One region of the Janibacter terrae genome, then DNA from elsewhere that is predicted to be linked to it. Evidence: predicted binding sites of a transcription regulator. Region 1 holds the regulator's gene; the other holds the start of a gene.
What was found. The regulator LexA, encoded in region 1, represses DNA repair genes until DNA is damaged. The targets are predictions, from matches to a motif close to TCGAACANNTGTTCGA.
Positions count from the first base shown of each region.

Region 2: a site for LexA is predicted at 2,303-2,318, ahead of V3C34_RS01710 (HNH endonuclease signature motif containing protein). Genes of this name have one in related genera too.

Region 1 is NZ_CP144167.1:1,708,219-1,716,128, reverse strand. It holds gene V3C34_RS08465 (HNH endonuclease) at 1-341, shown strand, start outside; gene V3C34_RS08460 (vitamin B12-dependent ribonucleotide reductase) at 536-3,439, opposite strand; gene nrdR (transcriptional regulator NrdR) at 3,507-3,965, opposite strand; gene V3C34_RS08450 (LysM peptidoglycan-binding domain-containing protein) at 4,264-4,644, opposite strand; gene lexA (transcriptional repressor LexA) at 4,854-5,615, shown strand; gene V3C34_RS08440 (Sir2 family NAD-dependent protein deacetylase) at 5,590-6,435, opposite strand; gene V3C34_RS08435 (LysR family transcriptional regulator) at 6,514-7,437, shown strand; gene V3C34_RS08430 (ABC transporter ATP-binding protein) at 7,430-7,910, opposite strand, start outside.
Region 2 is NZ_CP144167.1:334,193-342,102, forward strand. It holds gene V3C34_RS01705 (DEAD/DEAH box helicase) at 1-719, opposite strand, end outside; gene V3C34_RS01710 (HNH endonuclease signature motif containing protein) at 923-2,299, opposite strand; gene V3C34_RS01715 (acyl-CoA synthetase) at 2,422-3,837, opposite strand; gene V3C34_RS01720 (SLC13 family permease) at 3,834-5,192, opposite strand; gene V3C34_RS01725 (IclR family transcriptional regulator) at 5,282-6,034, shown strand; gene V3C34_RS01730 (calcineurin-like phosphoesterase family protein) at 6,190-7,910, shown strand, end outside.

The DNA of each region.
Region 1 (7,910 bases):
CGTACCGCAACCGATGCTGTGTGTGCTCACTCGGTCACCCACCCCTCCTGGATGCCGCTCACATCTCTGCCGACTCAGAAGAAGACGGGACACCGGAGGTGTCGAACGGCCTCAGTCTGTGCAAGATCCACCACGCCTCGTACGACAGGCATTTCCTTGGCATCGATCCCACGGGCGGCGTTCACATCAATCAGCGGCTCCTCGAGGAGGTAGACGGACCAATGCTGCGGCACGGCCTTCAAGAGATGCACGGACGCCAGATCACTCAGCCGACTCGACCCGCCGACAAGCCGGACCGCGACCGACTGGAACTCCGTTTCGAGCGGTTCCTCGCCTCATAGGTGTGGCGCCCCACTTCCGCATGGGGGCGCCGCTCCCCAGGTCGAAGCTGAACGACATCCCTGTAGGGGTTCCACTGCGTCCAGGGCCAAGTCGCTGACAGAAGGGTGACCGAGCGGGGCTATCTCCCTAGGCCCCAGGAGGAAGGGGGCCCCACCGGCAAAGCCGGCGGGGCCCCCTTCGTCATCAACTCAGATCAGCTGCAACCGCTGGTCGAGCCACACCCTTCGCAGACGTAGCACGAGCCGGCGGGACGCATCTTGGTCCCACAGGTCATGCACATCGGTGCGTCCGCGGTCTTGCCCTGGAACTTCTCCAGGAGCTCGGCCGAGGAGTGGATCGTCGCGTCGACCTGGCGGGCCGAGGCGGCACCGGCACCGGACTGGTCGGTGACCTCCACCTCTTCCTTGGCAGCCGGCTTGGCCTCCTTGGCCTCGGTGGTGGGGACGCCCTGGGAGTAGCTGTCGTCGTCGTAGCTCTCGTCGTCCGAGGACGGGGCCTCGTACGAGCCGGTCTCGAGCTGGCGGGCACGCTCCTCAGCGGTGTGGATCCCCATGAAGGACCGCGTGTCGAAGTCCAGGTAGTCCAGCGCGAGGCGACGGAAGACGTAGTCCATGATCGACTGCGCCATCCGCACGTCCGGGTCGTCCGTCATGCCGGCCGGCTCGAAGCGCAGGTTGGTGAACTTCTCGACGTAGGTCTCCAGCGGCACACCGTGCTGCAGCGCGATGGAGATCGCGATCGAGAAGGCATCCATGAGACCGGCCAGGGTCGAGCCCTGCTTGCCGAACTTCAGGAAGATCTCGCCGAGCTCGCCGTCGTCGTACGTGCCGGAGGTCAGGTACCCCTCGGCCCCACCGACGGCGAAGCTCGTCGTCTGCGAGGTGCGGCGCTTGGGCAGGCGGCGACGCAGCGGGCGGTACTCGACGACCTTCTCCACCGGCGCGGCGGCAGCGGCGTCGGCCGAGGCCTTCGCGTCCTTGGCGGTGGAGCCACCGTCGGAGAGCGGCTGACCGACCTTGCAGTTGTCGCGGTAGACCGCGAGCGCCTTGAGGCCGAGCTTCCAGCCCTGCATGTAGACGTCCTCGATCTCCTCGACCGTGGCCGTCTCCGGCAGGTTGACCGTCTTGGAGATGGCACCCGAGAGGAAGGGCTGGACCGCAGCCATCATCCGCACGTGACCCATCGGGGCGATGGCGCGCGCACCCATGGCGGTGTCGAAGATCTCGTAGTGCTCGAGCTTGAGGCCGGGGGCGTCGATGACGTGACCCTTGTCGGCGATGAACTCGACGATCGCCTCGATGGTCTCCTCGGTGTAGCCGAGCTTCTTCAGCGCGCGCGGGATCGTCAGGTTGACGATCTGCATCGAGCCGCCGCCGACGAGCTTCTTGAACTTCACGAGCGAGAAGTCGGGCTCGATGCCGGTGGTGTCGCAGTCCATCATGAAGCCGATGGTCCCGGTCGGGGCGAGCACCGACGCCTGGGCGTTGCGGTAGCCGTTCTTCTCGCCGACCTTGACGACCGCGTCCCACGCCTTGGTGGCGTAGGCGTGGATGTCCTTGTCCATCGTGTGCAGCGTGCGGATCTGGTCGTTGGCCGCCTGGTGCTTGCGCATGACGCGCTTGTGGGCGTCCGCGTTGCGGGCGTAGCCGTTGTACGGGCCGACGATCCCGGCGAGCTCCGCCGAGCGCTTGTAGGACGCACCGGTGAGCAGCGAGGTGATCGCGCCGGCGAGCGCACGGCCACCGTCGGAGTCGTAGCCGTGGCCGGTCGCCATGAGCAGCGCGCCGAGGTTGGCGTAGCCGATGCCCAGCTGGCGGTAGTCACGGGTCGTCTCGCCGATCGACTCGGTCGGGAAGTCCGCGAAGCAGATGGAGATGTCCATCGCGGTGATGACGAGCTCGGCGACCGCCTGGAAGCGGGCCGCGTCGAAGGTGTCGTCGTCCTTGAGGAACTTCAGCAGGTTGAGCGAGGCGAGGTTGCACGAGGAGTTGTCGAGCGACATGTACTCGCTGCAGGGGTTGGAGGCGGTGATGCGACCGGTCTCGGGGTTGGTGTGCCAGTCGTTGATCGTGCCGTCGTACTGGATGCCCGGGTCGGCGCACTCCCACGCGGCCTGGGCGATCTTGCCCATGAGCTCGCGGGCGTCGACGGTCTCGATGACCGAGCCGTCCATGCGGGAGGTCAGACCGAAGTCCGTGCCCTCCTCGACGGCGCGCATGAACTCGTCGGTGACACGCACCGAGTTGTTGGCGTTCTGGTACTGCACGGAGGTGATGTCGGCACCGCCGAGGTCCATGTCGAAGCCGGCGTCGCGCAGCGCGCGGATCTTGTGCTCCTCGCGCGCCTTGGTCTCGACGAACTCCTCGATGTCCGGGTGGTCGACGTCCAGCACGACCATCTTCGCCGCGCGACGGGTGGCGCCACCGGACTTGATGGTGCCCGCGGAGGCGTCGGCCCCGCGCATGAAGGAGACCGGGCCGGAGGCGGTGCCGCCGGAGGAGAGCAGCTCCTTGGAGGAGCGGATGCGGGAGAGGTTCAGGCCGGCACCGGAGCCGCCCTTGAAGATGAAGCCCTCCTCCTTGTACCAGTTGAGGATCGAGTCCATCGAGTCGTCGACCGAGAGGATGAAGCAGGCACTGACCTGCTGCGGGCTCTTGGTGCCGACGTTGAACCACACGGGCGAGTTGAAGCTGAAGATCTGGTGCAGGAGCGCGTAGGTCAGCTCGTGCTCGAAGACCTCCGCGTCGGCGTCGGTCGCGAAGTAACCGTGGTCCTTGCCCGCCTTGACGTAGGTGAGCACGACCCGGTCGATGAGCTGCTTGAGCCCGGCCTCACGCTCGGGCGAGCCGACGGCGCCGCGGAAGTACTTCGTCGTGACGATCGTGGAGGCGTTCACCGACCAGAAGTCGGGGAACTCGACCCCGCGCTGCTCGAAGATCGTCTCGCCGGTCTTCCAGTTCTGCTGGACGACGTCGCGCTTCTCCCACGTGACCTCGTCATAGGGGTGGACGCCCTCGGTCGTGTGGATGCGGTTGATCGTCAGGCCCTTGGTGCGGGACCCGCGACGGGCGCTGGGCTTGCCGGCGGTCTCGGTCATGCTCTCTCTCCTGGTCCGTGTGGTGACGGCTGTGCTGCTCGGGTGGTGCGAGTGGGTTCGTGCTGGGTCAGGTGGCCGCGGTGTGCTCGCGGCGAAGGGCGGTGATGGCCGCCTCGAAGTCGTCCAGGGAATCGAAGGACTGGTAGACGGACGCAAAACGTAGGTAGGCGACCTCGTCGAGCTCGCGCAGCGGCGGGAGGATCGCCATGCCCACCTCGTGCGCGTCGATCTCGGCGCTGCCCTGCGCCCGGATGCTCTCCTCGACGCGCTGGGCGAGGAGGGCGAGCTGGTCCTCGGTGACCGGTCGGCCCTGGCAGGCCTTGCGGACACCGGCCAGGACCTTGGCCCGGCTGAAGGGCTCGGCCGCACCAGACCGCTTGGTCACCGTGAGGCTCGCGCTCTCGAGGGTGGTGAAGCGGCGGCTGCACTCCGGGCACTGGCGGCGACGCCGGATGGCGCTGCCGTCGTCCGTGGTGCGGCTGTCGATGACGCGGGAGTCGTTGTGGCGGCAGAACGGGCAGTGCACGTCGGACTCCCTTCGTCGTGGCCGAAAGAACGGCTGGTCTGTGGATGGTGCGGTGGATGGCGTGGGGACGAACCCCGGATTTCTGTGGAGAACCGACCTCATCCTGTGCACTAGATGTGGACGAATGACAACGGTGTAACCACTAGATGTAGTGACCATTAGACGCCCCCGGAGCGCGTGACGCAAGTCCTGATCCACACCCGTCGACGAACGGCACGAGGGCCACCTCCACGTGCTGCGGAGGTGGCCCTCGGCCGGCCCGGACCCGGGTCGATGGGTCCGGGAGATCAGGTGCGACTCAGGGGGTCGGGATGGTCAGCGTCTGCCCCGCGTGCACGTACGAGGTCGACAGCCCGTTGGCCACCTGGAGGCGGGCGACGCCCTGCTGGACCGGCAGCTCGGGCAGCTCGGCGGCGGCGATCTGACCGAGAGTCTGCCCCGACCGGACGGTGACCTGCTCGGGCTGGGTCGCGGGCCCACCGAAGGCCATCGCGGCACCGGCGACGCTCGCGACCAGGAGCATCGAGGTCGTGACGGCCAGCCGACCGCGGCGGGTCATGCGCAGCCGGGTGGCGGGGCGGGCGAGGGCTGCATCGCCCGTGGGCACCGAGACGAGATGACGCGAGGGCGCCGGGCGCGCGCCGCGAAGGGGGGCGGGGGCGGCGGTGAGAGCGGTCATGCGGTCCTCCTGGCGGTGGCGGTTCTCTCGAACCGGTGTTCGATAGAACGTCTGTACGATGTCTAGCACGGGTGTTCGAAGAAAATCAAGGACACGCTCGAACAGATGTTTGAAATACCTGTTCGATCGGCCTACTGTCGTCGACACGGAGTAGTTGACCAGCGACCACCGACAACGGTGCCTCGCGGACACGGACGAAGGGTCGATCGATGAGCGGACAGGGCGAGGACACGGGCGAGGGCAACATCCACCAGCTCCCCGAGCGCGACACCGGGGACGGGTTGACCGCACGGCAGCGCAAGGTCCTCGAGGTCATCCGCAATGCCGTCGCGACGCGCGGCTACCCGCCGAGCCTGCGCGAGATCGGCGAGCTCGTCGGCCTCACCTCCCCCAGCTCCGTCGCCCACCAGCTCTCCTCCCTCGAGCGCAAGGGCTACCTGCGCCGCGACCCCAACCGCCCGCGGGCCATCGAGGTCATCTCCCCCGACGGCCACGACGCCCCGGCGGGCGAGGTCACCGACCTGGCCTCCATGCGGGGCGGCGCCGACCACGGCGATGCCGTCGTCGACCCGACCGGCTCCGGCGACGCGCGTCCCGAGGCCAGCTACGTCCCCGTCCTCGGCCAGATCGCCGCCGGTGTCCCGATCACCGCCGAGGAGGTCGTCGACGACGTCTTCCCCCTGCCCAAGCAGATCGTCGGCGAGGGCTCGCTGTTTCTGCTGAAGGTCGTCGGCGACTCGATGATCGACGCCGCCATCTGCGACGGCGACTGGGTCGTCGTGCGTCAGCAGCCGCAGGCGGACAACGGCGACATCGTCGCGGCCATGCTCGACAACGAAGCGACGGTCAAGACCTTCAAGCGCAAGGACGGCCACGTGTGGCTGCTCCCCCACAACCCCGCCTTCGACCCGATCGACGGCGACCACGCGACGATCCTCGGCAAGGTCACCGCGGTGCTGCGCCGCCTGTGACCGACAGCTCGAGGACCGCGTCGACGAGGGAGCGAAGGGAGTCCCGCAGCTCCCCGTCCACGCGGTGGTCGACGAGGTCGTCCCCCCGCGTGGGTCCGCGGGTGATCAGCGAGACCGGGATCCCGCGCTTGGCCGCGTGCCGCACGAACCGCAGCCCCGACATCACCTGCAGCGAGCTGCCCAGCACGAGCAGGCTCGGCGCGGCGTCGACGAGGTCGTAGCAGCGCTGCACGAGCGGCTTGGCGACCGATCCGCCGAAGAAGACGACGTCGGGCTTGAGCGTGTCGGCGCCGCACTCCTCGCAGCACGGGGCGACGAAACGGCCGACGTCGACCGACTCCAGCCGCACGTCGCCGTCGGGTCGGATCTCGTCGCTGTCGGCGTCGAAGCCGGGGTTGGCGGCGGCCATCCGCGCATCGAGGACCTGCCGGTCCACCCGTGTGCCGCAGGTCAGGCAGACCGCTTCGACGAGGTTGCCGTGCAGCTCGACGACGTCGCGGGTGTCGGCCGCCTGGTGCAGGCCGTCGACGTTCTGCGTGATGACGGGGCCGGCCGCCCCGATCTGCTGCAGCCGGGTGACCAGGTGGTGGGCGTCGTTGGGGCGCGCCGCGTGGAACCGCCGCCAGCCGACATAGCTGCGGGCCCAGTACCGCTGGCGCGCCTCGCTGCTCCCAACGAACTCGGAGTAGTGCATGGGCGACACCCGCCGTGTGCCGTCCGGCCCGCGGTAGTCCGGGATGCCGGAGTCGGTCGACATGCCGGCGCCGGTGAGCACGAGGGCCGGACCGGCCGACAGCACCCGGGCGATGTCCTCGATCACCGCACCAGTATGAGGTGCTCGGCGCCCTCGGGTGAGCGGGAGCGGCACCGGCCGAGCCGGACGACCTACCATGGCTCCATGATCGACGCCGCCGGGCTCCGCGTGATGCGGGCCATCGCCGAGGAGGGCAGCTTCACCGCCGCCGCCCTCGCTCTCGGCTACTCGCAGCCGGCGGTCTCCCAGATGGTCAAGCGCCTCGAGCAACGGACCGGGACCGTCCTCGTGGAGAAGGTCGGCCGCTCCGTGCGGCTCACCGAGGCCGGTGCGGTGCTCGCGCGCCACGCGACGCCGGTCCTCGCGGCGCTCGACGCCGCCGAGGAGGAGGTCGCCGCGATCGCCGGGCTGCGCTCCGGCCGGGTGCGGCTCATGGCCTTCCCCTCGTCGTCGGTCACCCTCGTCCCCCGCGCGCTGGCCGCGGTGCGGGCCGAGCACCCGGACCTGTCGGTGCAGTTCGCCGAGGCGGAGCCGCCCGAGTCGATCGCCGCGCTGCGCGCCGGCGACGTCGACCTCGCGGTGGCCTTCAGCTACGAGGGCAGCGACCTGGCCCGTGGCGAGGACCTCGAGGGCTTCGTCGTGCACCCCCTCATCGACGAGGAGGTCCGGGTCGCCCTCCCCCGTGACCACCCGCTGGCCGTCAAGGAGACGGTCTCGATGACCGACCTCACCGATGAGGACTGGATCGCCGGCTGCGCGCGCTGCCGGGGCCACCTGCTGAAGATCGCGCACGACGCGGGGTTCGCGCCCAAGGTGGCCTTCGAGACCGAGGACTACGTCGCTGTCCAGGGCTTCGTCGCCGCCGGTCTGGGTGTCGCGCTCATCCCCGACCTCATCCGCGCGGCGACGTCCAACGACGACGTCGTCATCCGCCCGCTCGACCCGAAGAGCCGACGCCGGATCCACGTCGTGACGACCGAGGACCTGCTGAAGGTCCCCGCGGTCGCGACGACCCTCGAGGCGCTCGTCGCCTCGGCCGCCGCGGCCACACCCTCGGCCGTCAGCTGACCGGCACCGCCCACTCCTGCCAGTCGTTGAGCAGCGCCTCCGGCCGGTCGGAGGCCATGATCACCACCCCCGGGTAGTCCTGGAGGATCCCCCGCAGCATCTCCCGACCCTGCGGACCCAGGTCGTCGTCGACGTGCTCGAGCAGGAGCAGTGCCGGCGCGCCGATGGTCGCGCGGGCGACCCACAGTCGAGCGATCTCCTGGCGCGTGAGCGGTTCACCGCCACGGCGAAGGGGGGTCCGCTCACCTTCCGGCAGGCTCGCCACCCGGTCGGCCAGGCCGACGGCTGCCAGGGCCGCGCTGCCCTCCCCTTCGTCCAGGTCGGGCTGGCGGTAGCGCACGGCGCGCGAGACGCTCCCCCGCTCGAGGCGGCCACCGACGGGTGCGTAGCCGACGCGCCGACGGCGGCTCCTGGGGCCGGTGTGCGCCAGGTCCTTGCCGTCGACGCACACCGAGACGCAGCCGTCGCGACCC
Region 2 (7,910 bases), 1.4 Mb from region 1:
ATCCAGACCTCCCCGCCGAAGGCGTCGAGGTGGACGGCCGGTTCCTTGACCGCGTAGGACCGGGCCCTGGCGGCGGCCGGGTGCTGCAGGGCGAGCAGGAACCGCACCGCCCGTCGATGGCTCCGCTTGATGGCGACGGCGTTGTAGGACTCGCTGTCGGCCTCCGCCCAGGAGAACTTCTTGGCCCACCGGCCCAGTCGCGTCCACCGCGTGGGCCGGACGAGGAGCTTGCGGGAGTCGGCCGCCCCCCTCCCCCGCCCGGGTTCGATGACCGGCTCGAAGACCAGCGCCAGCACGTCGCCGTCGCGCAGGGGCTCGACCGGCGCGGGCGCCGACAGCCGCTCGAGGGTCGCCTCCCACGGGGCGGCGGGGGCGGTGTCGATCCCCGTGGGGCCCCCGAGGACGTCGCGGACGGTGAGGAGGACGGCCACCGCATGCTTGCAGCGCGCGCCGACCGGGCAGCTGCACCGGGAGCTCCACTCGGTGCGGGGAGCCCGGGAGTCGCCCTCGAGGGAGACGATCGTCTGGTAGGACTCGTGGCCGGACCCCAGCACCGTGGCGACGAGGACGCGACCCCGGTTGAGGGCCGCGGCCTGGGTGACCATCTCGTCCTCGGCGTAGCCATACCCCCGGTCGAAGGTGCCCTCGTCCGTGGCCGCCTCGATGTCGTCGTCCGTCAACGACAGCACCCAGTCGGCGGACTCGACCTTCCAGACCACGTCGTTGCTCCCTTCGCCCTCTGTGCCTGCAACCCACCCTAGGCAGGCCGTCCGTCAACGCTCGGCCCGACCGCTCCGTGTGGACGAAGGGGGTGTGCCGCCGGGTCTGGGGACGGCGCGGCATGTCTGTGGCCGGTCCCGTGGGGGCCGGGTCCGGAGCCCTTCGAGGCTCCTTCGTCGCACCTCAGGACAGCGCGTGGCAGCTAGGTGTGCCAGGTGACGCCGCAGGGGGTGGTGGTGGCGGTGAGGTCGTGTTGGTGGACGTGGGTGTGGTGGCGTTCGCAGAGGAGGGCGGCGTTGGACAGGTCGGTGGCCCCGCCGTGGGCCCAGTGGGTGATGTGGTGGGCGTCGGTCCATTGCGGGGGCATGGTGCAGCCGGGGTAGGTGCAGCCGCCGTCGCGCAACCACAGGGCTTTGCGTTGGCCGGGGGTGAACAGTCGGGTGGTGCGGCCGAGCTCGAGGGGTTCGTGGTTGGTACCCAAGATCGCGGGGATGATCCCGGCGGTGCAGGCCAGCTTGCGGACGGTGGTGGGGGTGAGGACCTGCCCGGTGGCGGTCAGGCCACCGGCGTGGCCCCCGCTGGGAGGGTCGAAGGCTGCCCCGCCGAACATTTGGCCGGTGGCGTCGGGGGCGTGGCCGGACAGGTCCTGCCCGCAGGCGACGCACCGGCCGTGCGCTGAGGAGAGGGCGTGGAGGCTGATGGTCACCAGGATCTGGGCCTTGTCGGCCCGTGGGACGCCTTCGGGCGCGGCGACGCCGCGGCTGATGATCGACAGCAGCGCGTCGGCGCGGCGCCGGGCCGGGGTCCGCTCGTCCGGGGCGCCGTCGGGTCCCTTGACCGGTGCGGACAACGCGGCCAGCGCGGCGTCGAGGATCGCGGCGCCCTCGGGGTCGAGGTCGACGCGGTAGCGGGTCATCCCGCACGGGCCGGGGGCCTTGGTCAACGAGCGGGAGGCCTTGGCTGCGGCGTCCTCGTCGTCCAGGTCCTGCTCCGGGCGCAGCATCCGCCCGGTCTGGGTGATCGCGGCCGCGAGCTTCTTCTCGTCCAACCCGCCGACCCGGTCGGTGACCCGGGCCCCGTCGGGCGAGGTCAGCACCTCGTCCCGGGCGGCCCGGGTCAGGACTGCCAGGTCCTCCTCGAGGAGGTCCGGGTCGGCGACCCGGCGCACCGACTCGTGGAAGCGCACCAGCTGGTCGGCCTTGCCCAACGGCAGGTCACCGGCCTCGAAGGCCTGCGTGATCTCACCCGTCGCCCCTGCAGCGCCGGCGACCCGCACCACCCGCGCGACGTGCTGGGCCGAGGGGCGGGGCGCGCGGCGCCCTTCGTTGACCCCGACCCAGTCGTGCGCCGACCACGACCCCTGGCCCGGCAGGCCCCGCGAGATCCCTTCGCGCACCAGCTGCACCTCGGCGACCTCCAGCAGCTGCCGGGCCCGACCGATCAACGCCAGCCCGTCTGCGACGTCCGGGTCGGGCAGCTGCCAGGCCGTGCCCGGGTCGGAGTACACCAACGAGCGCAGCGCGTCCCGCAGGCCACCCATGAGGCCTGTGTCGCGGTACTGCAGCGGCGTCGCTGTCATGATTCGATCATATGTTCGATGATGTGCATCACACGGGACCGACACGCCGTGTGGACAAGAACCCGCAATCACGGGGTCTGTGGACCCGGCCCGGCGCCCTACGCGGCAGTCACGGGCCGGAGCTAGACCACGCCGTCCAGCTGCTTCTTCTGGATCTTGCCCATCGCGTTGCGCGGCAACGAGTCCGTGAAGCGCACCTCACGCGGACGCTTGTGCCACGCGAGCTCCTCGGCGACGTGCGCGACGAGGGTCGCGGCGACGGCGTCGTCGGCCCGACCGCTCGGCACGACCCAGGCCACGATCCGCTGGCCGAGGTCGGGGTCGGGCACGCCCGCGACAGCGACCTCGGCGACCTCCGGGCGACCGAGCAGCGAGGCCTCGATCTCGCCGGCGCCGACGCGGTAGCCACCGGACTTGATGAGGTCGACGGACTCGCGGCCGACGATGCGATGGAACCCGCCGTCGTCCCACGCGGCCATGTCGCCGGTGACGAACCACCCGTCCTGCGTGAAGGACGCCGCCGTCGCGTCGTCCCTGTTGAGGTAGCGGTCGAAGAGCATGGAGCCCCGCACCTCGAGCCGGCCGATCGTCTCCCCATCGGCCGGGACCGCACGTCCGTCGTCGGTCCGGATGCGGGTCTCGGCGTCACCGACCGGCAGACCGACCCAGCCGCGGCGACGCTCACCATCGGCGCGTGTGCTCAGGGTGATCATGGTCTCCGTCATGCCGTACCGCTCGATCGGCGCCTGCCCCGTGAGCTCACGGATCGCGTCGAAGACCGGCACGGGCAGCGGCGCGCTCCCCGACACGAGGAGGCGCGCGCTGGACAGCGCCCGGGCGGAGGTCGGGTCGGCGGCCACCCGCGACCAGACCGTGGGCACGCCGAAGTACATCGAACCGCGGGCGGCGGCGTAGCGCTCCGGGCGCGGCCGACCCGTGTGGTGCAGCCGGCCGCCGAGGCGCAGCGGACCGAGCATGCCGAGGATCAACCCGTGGGTGTGGAAGAGCGGCAGACCGTGGACGAGCAGGTCGTCGGCGGTCCACTCCCAGGCCTCGGCGAGGCCGTCGAGGCCGGAGGCCATGGCCGCCTGGCTGAGGGTCACGCCCTTGGGGGCCCCGGTCGTGCCGGAGGTGTAGAGGATGATCCCGGTCCGGTCGGGGCCGGGCGTCGGGGGCAGCCCGGGCGATCGCCCGCCCGTGACGTCCACCGGGAGCGAAGGGAGCGACACCCCCTCTTGCGCCGCCCCGACCCAGGCGGTCGCGGCCGAGTCGCGGAGCACGTGCTGCACCTCGCCGGCACCGGCGTCCGGTGGGACGGGGACGGCCGGCACGCCGGCGAGCAGGCAGCCGATGACCGCGACCGCGGTCTCGACGCGGGGCTCGGCGCGCACCGCGACCGGGCCGTCGTCGGGCAGCGACGCGGCGAACCGCGCTGCGGCGTCGACGAGCTGGTGGCTGCCGAGGGTCGTGCCGTCGACGGTCAGGGCGTCGGGTCGGTCCGGTCCGTCGAGCAGGCCCTGGATTAGGGAGGAGGTCATGCGATCACCTTGCCGGGGAGGATGAGCAGGAGCGTCAGGGCGATGGGGCCGACGGCGACCATCGCGAGCCCCCACCGGGTGAGCAGGGAGGTCAGCCGGGGCCGGTCCTCCGCCTCGGCGGTCGCCACGTACGTCGCGCCGACGGTCGAGAAGGGTGAGACGTCCACGATCGACGCACACACGCCGATGGCGCAGATGAGCGCCCACCCGGGGACTCCCCCTTCGCTGATGAGGGGGAGGGAGAGCGGCACGAGCGCCGCCAGCATGCCGGTCGTCGACGCGAAGGCGGAGATGAGCCCGGCGACGACGCACAGGAGGAAGGCGGCGAGGATCGGGGTGCCCAGGGCGGCGGCGCTCTCGCCGAGCATGTCGAGCACGCCCATCTCCTTGAGCACGCCGACGTAGGTGATGATGCCGCCGACCAGCAGCACGGAGCCCCAGTCGATGCGGGTCATGGCTCGCTTGCCGGCCGCCGGGTCGATGACGGCGAGCAGGGCACCGAGCGCGAAGCCGAGGACACCGATGTCCGGCTCGCCACCCGTGACGGCGATGACGACCACGCTGATGACGAGGGCGGCCATCGCCACGAGGGTCACGACCTGCAGGGTGGTCGGCGGGGCGACGGTGCCGTCGGTGACGGCCTCGCGGACGGCCGTGGCCTGCGTCTTGAGCTGGAGCGAGGACTGGCCGTAGCCACCGATCTCGCGCCCGGTCCCGGAGCCTCCGGTCGGGCCGGCGACGGCAGGCTCCTCGGTCACCGGGCGAGGACGACGCCCGAACATCAGGTGGGCCACGGCGAGGAGCACGAGGTTCATCGCGAGCGCCAGGCCGAAGAGCAGCATGGGGTTGAGATCGATCCCGGCACTGTCGGCCGTGCCCCAGGTGATGATGCCGAAGAGGCTCGTCGGGGCGAAGGCACCCGCGGACAGGCCGGTACCCATGGCCAGCGCCATGAGCATCGGGTCGAGACCGCGCCGCGCGGCGACGGTCATGCCCACGGGTGCCATGACGAGGCCGCCGAGCGGGGCGCCCATCGCGGAGATCGCGGCGGTGAGCAGGAAGAAGACGAGAGGGAAGAGCCCGTCCCGGCCTCCGACGCGGCTGATGACGGCGTCGATGAGCCACTCGATCGTGCCGTTGCTGTGCGCGATGCCGAAGAAGTACGTGACGCCGACGAGCAGGACGAGGATCGAGAGCGGGAACCCGCCGATGACGTCCTCGAGGGCCATGTCGGCCAGCCCGAGGCCGACGGCCGCGGCGAAGGGGAACATCACCAGCCCGATGTTGACGTTGCGGATCGCCGCGAGGGCGAAGACGGCGACGAAGGTCGCCAGGGCGAGTAGCTGCACGAGCATGGGCACTCCTTTGTGGTCCACTGTGCGGTCCGTTGGTCTATTGTTTGGACCAGACGCACCGTACTGCCCAGCACGCCGAGGAGCAACACATGTCCGGTAACCAGCCCACCCACAGCGTCGTCAGCGCCTTCCGGGTGCTCGAGACGGTCGCCGACCTGCAGCCGGTCGGGCTGTCCGAGCTCGCCCGAGAGGTCGGCCTGCCGAAGAGCACCACCCAGCGCATGCTCACCACGCTCGCGGAGATCGGGTGGCTGCGGGCCACCCAGGAGTCGCCGACCCGGTGGGGCCTGACCTACCGGGCGCTCCGGCTCAGCCGCAGTGTCGACGGCCGCTCGGGGCTGCGCGATGTCGCGCTGCCGGTGATGAGCGAGCTGCAGCTCGCGACGACCGAGACGATCCACCTCGCCGTCCCGGACGGTGATGCGCTGGTCCTGCTCGAGCGCCTCGACACCTCGCACCGCCTCCGGGCCTTCCTGGCGCTGGGCACCCGCATCCCCTTCCATGCGTCCGCCACCGGCCTCGCCTACCTGTCGGCCTCGAGCGATGCGGAGATCGACGACCGCCTCCGCGCGGACCTGGCGCCGCAGACCCGCGACACCCTCGTCGACCCCGACGCGGTGCGCGCGGCCATCGCCGAGGTCCGGGCTCGCGGTTGGTCCATCAACCCGGGTGGGCTGTCCGAGGGGATCACCGCCGTGGGTGCGCCGATCGTCGACCGCACCGGCCACCCGGTCGGCGCGATGTCGGTCTCGGGACCGAGCAGCCGGATCACCCCGGACCGTTTCGACGGGCTCGGGGCCCAGGTGGCGGCGGCCGCCGGCCGCATCGGCCGCGCCCTCTGAGCCGAGCGCTGACCATTTCCTGGCCGGGAGTTCACCGGCCGTGGCCCGAGGGGCCGCCGGGACTCGTCCCGGACGTCAGGGACGGTTCACCCGGGCGCGGGAGCGTCGAGTCGGCCGCCACGAACGGTCATCCCCCCACCAAGGAGCCCCGCACCATGCCCCTGCACACGCCACGCATCCTCCCGCCCGCCGTCACCGGCGCCCTCGCACTCTGCCTGACCGCCGCCATCGCGGCCCCCCTCGCGACCACCGCGACGGCCTCCCCTTCGTCCGCCGCCGAGCGCCCCGCGAGCGCCTGGTCCGAGACCGCCTACCGCGGCGCGGTCGAGGTCGTGCCCGGCACGGACGAGGCCAAGGACACGATCGACGGCGTCGTCTTCGACGACCGCGACAAGGACTCGACCCAGGACCGCGGCGAGCGCGGCATCAAGGGCGTCACGGTCTCCAACGGCCGCGAGGTCGTCACGACCGACGCCAAGGGTCGCTACGAGCTGCCCGTCGACGACAACACCAATGTCTTCGTCACCCAGCCCGCTGGCTACGAGGTCCCCGTCGACGAGGACAACATCGCCCAGTTCTCCTACGTCCACCTGCCGAAGGGCTCGCCGGAGCTGAAGTACGGCGGCATCGAGGCGACCGGCCCGGCCCCGGAGGCCGTGAACTTCCCCCTCGCGCAGTCCACCGCGACGAAGAAGCCCCAGCAGGACTGCATCATGGGCGGCGACATCCAGACGTACAACCAGACGCAGGTCGAGTACGCGCGCAAGGGCGCGTTCGCCGACCTCGCCGCCCGCGACGACTACACCTCGTGCGGCGCGCTCTTCCTCGGCGACATCGTCGGTGACGACCTCTCGCTGTACGCGCAGACGCGTGAGCTCACCGGCATGATCAACGGTCCCGCCCGCCTGCTCCCCGGCAACCACGACCTCGACTTCGACGCGGCGGACAGCCAGAACCGCTTCGACACCTACCGCTCGCAGTTCGGCGCCGACTACTACTCCTACGACGTCGGCGACCTGCACATCGTCGCGCTCGACTCGGTCCAGTACCGCGCGGGCCAGTCCTACACCGGCGGCCTCGGCGAGGAGCAGCTCGAGTGGCTGCGCAACGACATCGCGGCGACCCCGAAGGACAAGACGGTCGTCCTCGCGGCCCACATCCCGCTCCTCAACTACCACGACCAGGGCCAGACGCGGCACCAGGTCAAGGAGATCAAGGAGATCCACGAGCTCATCGGCGAGCGCGACGCGGTCGGCTTCGGCGGCCACAGCCACACGACCGAGGTCATGCGCGCCGGCGACTCCACCGAGGGCTGGGCAAAGACGTGGGGCGTCGAGGAGCTTCCCTTCGACCACATCACCGCGGGCGCGATCTCCGGTGACTGGTACTCCGGTCGCGTCACCGACGCGGGCTTCCCCACGGCGATCCAGAAGGACGGCGCCCGCCCCGGCGTCCTCACGCTCGAGTCGCGTCCCGACCAGCTCAGTGAGCGCTTCACGGTGACCGGCGGCGACGAGTCCGAGCAGATGGCGGTGGGCGTCAACTCGCCCCGCTACCGCGAGTGGTTCGCCGCCAACCGCGCCAACCGCGGCAAGGCGCCCGCCTTCGAGCGGCCCACCGAGGTCTCCGCGGCCGACCTCGCCGGCGGCACGTACCTCACCACAGACGTCTTCGCGGGGTCGACCGGCACCGACGTCACCGTCGCGATCGATGGCGGCGAGGCGAAGGGGGCCACCCGCACCCAGGAGATGGCCGGCGAGGCCAAGCGGGTCGGTGCCCTCTGGTCCGACCCGGTCGCGGTCCAGGAGCAGCTCGTCCACGGTGGCAGCGTCGCCGAGAGCGGCATGCACCTGTGGCGCCTGGAGCTGCCGGGTGA